Regions from separate parts of the Angustibacter aerolatus genome, predicted to be linked through region 2. Evidence: riboswitches for the same ligand, from Rfam matches in the RefSeq annotation. Region 2 holds a riboswitch; the other holds the start of a gene.
What was found. Region 2 has a riboswitch for cyclic di-AMP ahead of ACYVI6_RS13645 (C40 family peptidase). Riboswitches for the same ligand answer to the same signal wherever they lie in the genome.
Positions count from the first base shown of each region.

Region 1 (3,386 bases), on a different contig from region 2:
GGCCGGGCTGCTCGGCTTCCCGCTCGCGTACGGGCTCGCGTCCGCGTGGTCGTGGCTGCGGGTCGGCGACGCGGCGTGCGCCAACCGCTTCGAGGTGGGCGCCGGGCTGCACGACGGCGGCTACCTGCGCGCGGGCGAGCTGCCACCACCACCCCGCCGGCTGCGGCGCCCGGGGCCGCCGCGACGGGTCAGCCGCTGAAGTCGGCGCCCAGCACGACGGTGAGACCGGCGGTGCCGAACTGCGACGACGGCTGCACCCGCACCGACCGGCCGAGGTCGGCGGCCACCGCGCGGGCGGTGGCCTCGAGGTCGCCCGGGTAGTAGACGGTCGTGGGCGGCGTGGCCTGCCGGTAGTTGCCGGTGGCGGAGACCGCCCAGCCGGCCGTGCGCAGGGTGGCGGCGGCCTTCGCGGCCAGCCCGGCCGTGCGCGTCGAGTTCAGTACCGACACCCTGGCCGACCGGTCGACCGCCGCCGAGCTGGTCGAGCTGCTCGAGCTGCTGGCCGGCGTGCTGGACGCCGGGGTGCTCGGGGCGGGCGCGCTGGTGACGGGTGCGCTCGTGACCGGCGTCGTGGCCGGGGTGGTGGTGCGGGTCGTGGTCACGGGCTTCGTGGTCGCGCTCGCGGTCGGGGTGTCGTCACCGACGTCGCCACCGCCCAGCAGGCCGCCCACGGCGACGAGCAGGGCCACCACCGCGGCGACGGCGAGGGCGAGCGGCACGAGCACCGCGAGGGGGCTGCGGCGGGGGCGGTGCGCGCCGGTTCGGGCGCGGCTCGGGTCGGACACGCCCTAGGGCTGCAGGCCGAGCCGGCGGGCCGAGCGGGCCCGCTGACGGGAGGCGCGCATGCGGCGCAGCCGCTTCACCAGCATCGGGTCGAAGGCGAGCGCGTCCGGGCGGTCGATGAGCGCGTTCAGCACCTGGTAGTACCGGGTGGCCGACATGTCGAACAGCTCGCGCACGGCCTGCTCCTTGGCGCCGGCGTACTTCCACCACTGGCGCTCGAAGGCGAGGATCTCGCGGTCGCGCTCCGACAGGTCGCTGTCGCCGCCGCCGACGGTCTCGGCGGGCGACGGGCTGTGCGCGGCGTCCATGGGTCCTCCTAGCAGGGTGCTCCGTCGGCCAGGGTAGACCGCGAACCACACGGGTGTCATTCTCCCGCGCGTCGCCGCCCGCCCGGGAGCCGGCCGCGCCCGGAGACGACGGAGCCGGGCCGGCGTCGTCGCCGGCCCGGCTCCGGGCTCACGGTGGTGCAGGTGGTGCAGGTGGTGCGGTCGGTCAGCGGGGCAGCACGAGCTTCTGGCCGACGTAGATGCGGTTGGGGCTCGACAGGTGCGAGCGGTTGGCCTTGTAGACGGCCTTCCAGCCACCGCGCACGTGCTTGCGAGCGGCGATGCGGCTCAGCGTGTCGCCCGACCGCACGGTGTAGCGCGCCGCCTTGTGGGTCGCCGCCTTCTTGGCCTTCTTGCGGGCCGTGTGCGACGACGACTTCTTCGTCGTCGAGTGCTTGGCCTTCTTCTTCTTCAGGGCCTTGCGGGCGTGGCTGCGGCTCGGCTCGGCGTCGCCGCGCTTGTCGGACCCGTCGAGGCCGAGCTTGCGCGAGCAGGCGGGCCAGGCGCCCCAGCCCTGCTCGTCGAGCACCTTCTCGGCGATGCGGATCTGCTCGAGGCGGCTGGCCTTGTGGGCGTTGCCGGCGTACTTGCGGCCGCCGAACGCCTTCCAGGTGCCGGACGAGAACTGCACGCCGCCGTAGTAGCCGTTGCCGGTGTTGATGCCCCAGTTGCCGCCGCTCTCGCAGTTCGCGAGGCGGTCCCAGGTGCGGCCGGTGGCGGCCTGGGCGGGGTTCGCGACCGCGATCGGGGCGGCGACGACGGCGCCGGTGGCGGCGAGGCCGAGGGCGACGCGGGCGGGACGGTTCGGGGTGGACGGCGCACGGTGGCGGCCGTTGTAGGGCATGGACATGCCGGGTGCCTCTCACGTCGCGCCTGCGAGGTCAGCTGTCGGGTTCGGGACGTGAGTTCCCGGCCACGTGAGTGGCTCCACCCCGAGGCCGCCTGAGCGGCCGAGGAACCTGTGGGTCCCCCGCTGCCACCCGTCGGACTGCTCGTGGTGCCGACGGCTCGCCCGGGTGGCACTCGGCGCTGGCGGGACGTCGGTCGTCGCGTGCGCGACCAGCCGAGGGTACGTGCTCCCGACCCCGGGAGTCGAGCCACAGGGAGTCACACCCGGGAGCACAGCGTGCGCACGGATCGGTGGACGTCACCCGGTCGGCCCACCTGCCTAGGGTCTGCGGTGTGCGCACCGACCGCGGGCTCGACCGCTTCGTGACGTTCCTCGACGCCGTCGTCGCCATCGCGCTGACGCTGCTCGTGCTGCCGCTCGTCGACGTCGCCGCCGAGGCTCGCGAGGCCGACAGCCTGCTCGACGTGCTGAGCGACCACCTGCCCGAGCTCGGCTCGTTCCTGCTCAGCTTCGCCGTCATCTCGCGGATGTGGCTGGCGCACCACCGGCTCTTCGAGTGGGTCGGCCGCTACGACCGCAGCTTCCTCGCGGCGAACCTGGTCTGGGTGTTCGTGATCGTCGTGCTGCCGTTCCCGACGGCGCTCATCCCGACGCTGGACGCGGACCGCAGCGGCCTGGCCGCCTTCTACATCGGCAGCATCCTGCTGGCGCTGGTCGCCGAGTCGTGGACGGCCGTCCACCTCGTGCGCACCCCCGACCTGCAGCGCGTGGTGCCCGACCCCACGGCCGAGCCCGACGTCCCGCTGACGGCGCTGCGCGACGGCACGGTGATCTCCACCGCGTGGGTCGCCGTCGGCCTGGTGCTGGTGCTGCTGGTGCCGGCCGCGTCGTACCGGCCGCTGCTCCTGCTGCTGCTCAGCGGGCCGACCGAGCGGCTGCTGACCGTGCTGCGCCGACGGCGCGCACGCGCCGCGTAGGGTCGCCGCCGTGCCGATCGCGCCGCTCACCGAGCTCGTCGACCCCGGGTGGGCCCGCGCCCTGGCGCCCGTCGCGGACGTCGTCGCCGGGCTGCTCGAGCAGCTGGCCCGCGACGAGGCCGGCCCCGGCTACCTGCCCGCCCCCGAGCACGTGCTGCGCGCGTTCCACCGCCCGTTCGCCGACGTCCGCGTGCTGCTCGTCGGGCAGGACCCGTACCCGACGCCCGGTCACCCGGTCGGGCTGTCGTTCTCGGTGGCGCCCGGCGTCCGGCCGCTGCCGCGCAGCCTGGTGAACGTGTACCGCGAGCTGGCCGACGACGTCGGCTGCCCGGCGTCCGCCGACGGCGACCTGTCGGCGTGGAGCGACCAGGGGGTGCTGCTGCTGAACCGGGTGCTCACCGTCGAGCCCGGCGCGTCCGGCAGCCACCGCGGCCGCGGCTGGGAGGCGGT
Region 1 is NZ_BAAHBM010000070.1:4,485-7,870, forward strand. Features, by position in the region: gene ACYVI6_RS14390 (hypothetical protein) at 1-199, shown strand, start outside; gene ACYVI6_RS14395 (LytR C-terminal domain-containing protein) at 189-785, opposite strand; gene ACYVI6_RS14400 (DUF3263 domain-containing protein) at 789-1,091, opposite strand; gene ACYVI6_RS14405 (transglycosylase family protein) at 1,276-1,959, opposite strand; cyclic di-AMP (ydaO/yuaA leader) riboswitch at 1,966-2,105, opposite strand; gene ACYVI6_RS14410 (TMEM175 family protein) at 2,292-2,936, shown strand; gene ACYVI6_RS14415 (uracil-DNA glycosylase) at 2,947-3,386, shown strand, end outside.
Region 1: another riboswitch for cyclic di-AMP. It lies ahead of ACYVI6_RS14405 (transglycosylase family protein); the one in region 2 lies ahead of ACYVI6_RS13645 (C40 family peptidase).

Region 2 (3,386 bases):
CCGTCTCGCCCGGCGCCACCCGCACGCCGATCAACGACGACGCCTCGGACGTCGTCGTGCGGATGACCGCGGGGACGCCGGCCGGCCGGCCCGGCACGCCGGACGAGGTGGCGGCCGCCGTCGCCTGGCTGCTGTCGGACGACGCCCGGTACGTGCACGGCGCCGAGCTGGCGGTCGACGGCGGCATCACCGCGACCCGCCCGGCGTGACCGGCGTCAGGCGGCCTGCAGGAACTCCGCCCACTGCGGGTCGACGACGTCCGACCCGCGCAGCGCCCACAGCGCACCCGACGGCACGGCCGGCCGCACCCGCAGCTGCCAGCCCATCTCCTCCGGCGTCCGGTCGCCCTTGACGCCGTTGCAGCGCAGGCAGCACCCGACGAGGTTGGTCCACGAGTCGGCGCCGCCCCGCGAGCGCGGCAGCACGTGGTCGACCGTCGAGGCGGCCCCGCCGCAGTAGGCGCACCGGTGGCCGTCGCGCCGCAGCACCCCGCGCCGGGTCACCGACACCCCGTGCCGTCGCGGGGCGCGCACGTAGCGCACCAGCAGGATGACCGACGGCGTGGCCAGGGTCAGGTCGGCGCTGCGCAGCCGCTCGCCCGACTCGGCCAGCACCATCGCCTTGCCGGCGAGCACGAGCACGACGGCCCGCTTGAACGAGACCACCGAGAGCGGCTCGTAGCCGGCGTTGAGCACCAGGGTCCGCACGCGGCGCGCCCCTCTCTCGCCGGTGCCCAGCTGGCGTGCGGGACACGACGGCGTCCAGGCCCGCCCGGTGACGGGTCTAGGCCGAGGGTAGGCGCAGGTCGGCCGCGCGGTCACGCACTTTGCCGGGCGGGCGCGGTCGCGACACCACCCCGACACGCCGCGAGGCCCGCACCTGCCGGAGCAGGTGCGGGCCTCGCGGGCGGTGCGGACGTCGGTCAGCCGACGCGGCCGAACGTGGCGCTGCTGGAGTAGATCGCGCGCTTGCTGATCGAGGCGCCGGTGTGCGGGGAGTCCCACATCATGCCGTTGCCGGCGTAGATGCCGACGTGGCCCGGCATGAACACCAGGTCGCCGGGGACGGCCTCGCTGCGCGAGATGCGCCGGGTCGCCGCGCGCTGCGCGCTCGACGTCCGGGGCAGCGAGATGCCGACCTGGCGCATGACGTAGCCGGTGTAGCCCGAACAGTCGAAGCCGGCGGGCGTGGTGCCGCCGTAGCGGTAGGCGATGCCGGCGTAGCGCGCGGCGATCTGCATGACGGCCGCACCGAAGACGGCGGACCCGGGGGCGCCGGCCTTGACGTGCACCGGGGCGCCCACGGAGGAGCGCTCGCTCGACCGGCTCGACCGGCTGCTGCCGCGCTCCGACGAGGACGACGCGGAGGACGAGGCACGCACCGCCTGGCGGACGACCTCGACGACCTTCTTCTTCTTCGGCTTCGGCTTGACCTTGGCGGTGAAGCCCAGCTCGCCGAAGCTCGGGGCCGCGGAGACGCCGTCGACCACTGCCGCCGGGACGCCGGAGGCCTCGACGGTGCCCACGGCGGGGACGCTGCTGGTGGTGGGGTCGGCCTCGGGGGCGTGCGGCGCGGCGCTGGCCGCCTGCAGGCCGAAGGACGCGATCAGGCCGCTGCTCACCGCGAGCACGGCGCCGGTCTTGGCGACGGTGCCGGCGTTGCCGCTGACGGCCTGGGTGACCTGGCCCGTGACGTGGGCGAGGGTGTGGCTGGTGGTGCTGGCCGTCCGCGCGGGCGCGCGGTGGCGCCCCTGGGCTCGAGTCGTCACAGTTCGCGTTGCCTCTCCGACGCCTTCGAGGTGAGCTGTCGGGTTCGGGTGGGAGATCACCCGGCCGGCTCGCGAGGCGACCTGTCGGTCGCGCTCGCCGGCTTCACCCCAAGGACGGTCCGGATCGTGCTCGGATCGCCCGCGTACCTGGGTCCCCCGCCTCTGCCATGCGGTGTTCGAGCAGGTACCTCGCGCGCGGTGGCAGAGCTCGGCGTCCGCGTGAGGTACACCCGGCTGGCCGCCGAGTGGTGGAGACACTACCCAACTGGTACGGCCGCTGTCACATCCCGAAACGCGACGAATCGGACGGGTTCTCGGCGACTCGTACGGGCTAGCGGGCGTTCGCGGTCTCGGGCGTCGGCACGGCGTCCTCGGCGACCTCGCCGGGCACCGCCGGCAGCGCCTCCGTGCCGGGGACGGCCACGAACACGTGGGCCGCGATCATCGCGGGCACCGACACGTCGCCGTCCGGGCGGGTGACCAGCACGGCGCCGCGCGCCCCCTCCCGCACCTCCAGCCGGGCACCGGGCTGCAGCCCCGCGCTCGACAGCGTGGCGAGCACCTCGGGGTCGGCCTGGGCGGGCTCGCCGATGCGGTGCACCACCACGGTGCTCGGCGACCCGTCGGCCACCAGGGTCAGCGGGCGCAGGCCGGCGACGAGGAACTGGCCGTCGACGTCCGCCTCGCCCAGCTCGACGAGCCCGGGGATCGGGTTGCCGTAGGGCGACTCGGTGGGGTGGTCGAGGATCTCGAGCAGCTTGCGCTCGACCCGCTCGCTCATGACGTGCTCCCAGCGGCACGCCTCCTCGTGCACGTACTCCCACTCGAGACCGACGACGTCGGTGAGGAGTCGCTCGGCGAGGCGGTGCTTGCGCATCACGCGGGTCGCCTTCGAGCGGCCGTCGTCGGTGAGCTCGAGGTGGCGGTCGCCGCTGACGACCACCAGCCCGCCGCGCTCCATGCGGGCGACGGTCTGCGAGACGGTGGGGCCGCTGTGGCCGAGGCGCTCGGCGATGCGTGCGCGCAGGGGGACGATGCCCTCCTCCTCCAGCTCGAAGATGGTCCGCAGGTACATCTCCGTGGTGTCGATGAGGTCGCTCACGCCAGGCCTTCCTCCGCGTCGGCACGGGCGACCCGCCGGGCCACCCGCCCCGAGTTTACGCGGGACGGCGGGCCCGGGGTGCACCCGATCGCGCCCGCGACGGGCGGCTGTCGGTGCCGCCGCCTAGCGTGCCGTGCGTGCCCGACACCGTCCTGTGGCTGCGCCGCGACCTGCGGCTGCACGACCACCCTGCCCTGCACGCGGCCGCCGGGGCCGCGGACGGCGGTCGCGTGCTGCCGCTGTTCGTGCTCGACGACCGGCTGTGGGGGCCGTCCGGCGACACCCGCCGGGTCTGGCTCACCCGCTCCCTGCGCGCGCTGCACGCGGCCACCGACGGCGCGCTCGTCGTCCGCCGCGGCGACCCGGCCGCCGTGCTGCCCGAGGTGGTGCGCGAGCTCGGCGCCGGGTCGGTGCACGTCACGGCGGACGCCGGGCCGTACGGCCGGCAGCGCGACGAGGCCGTCGACACCGCGCTCGGCGAGGTGCCGCTGGCCCGCACCGGCACGCCGTACGCCG
Region 2 is NZ_BAAHBM010000062.1:15,292-18,677, forward strand. Features, by position in the region: gene ACYVI6_RS13635 (SDR family NAD(P)-dependent oxidoreductase) at 1-209, shown strand, start outside; gene ACYVI6_RS13640 (HNH endonuclease) at 216-707, opposite strand; gene ACYVI6_RS13645 (C40 family peptidase) at 923-1,768, opposite strand; cyclic di-AMP (ydaO/yuaA leader) riboswitch at 1,774-1,961, opposite strand; gene ACYVI6_RS13650 (metal-dependent transcriptional regulator) at 2,100-2,870, opposite strand; gene ACYVI6_RS13655 (cryptochrome/photolyase family protein) at 3,008-3,386, shown strand, end outside.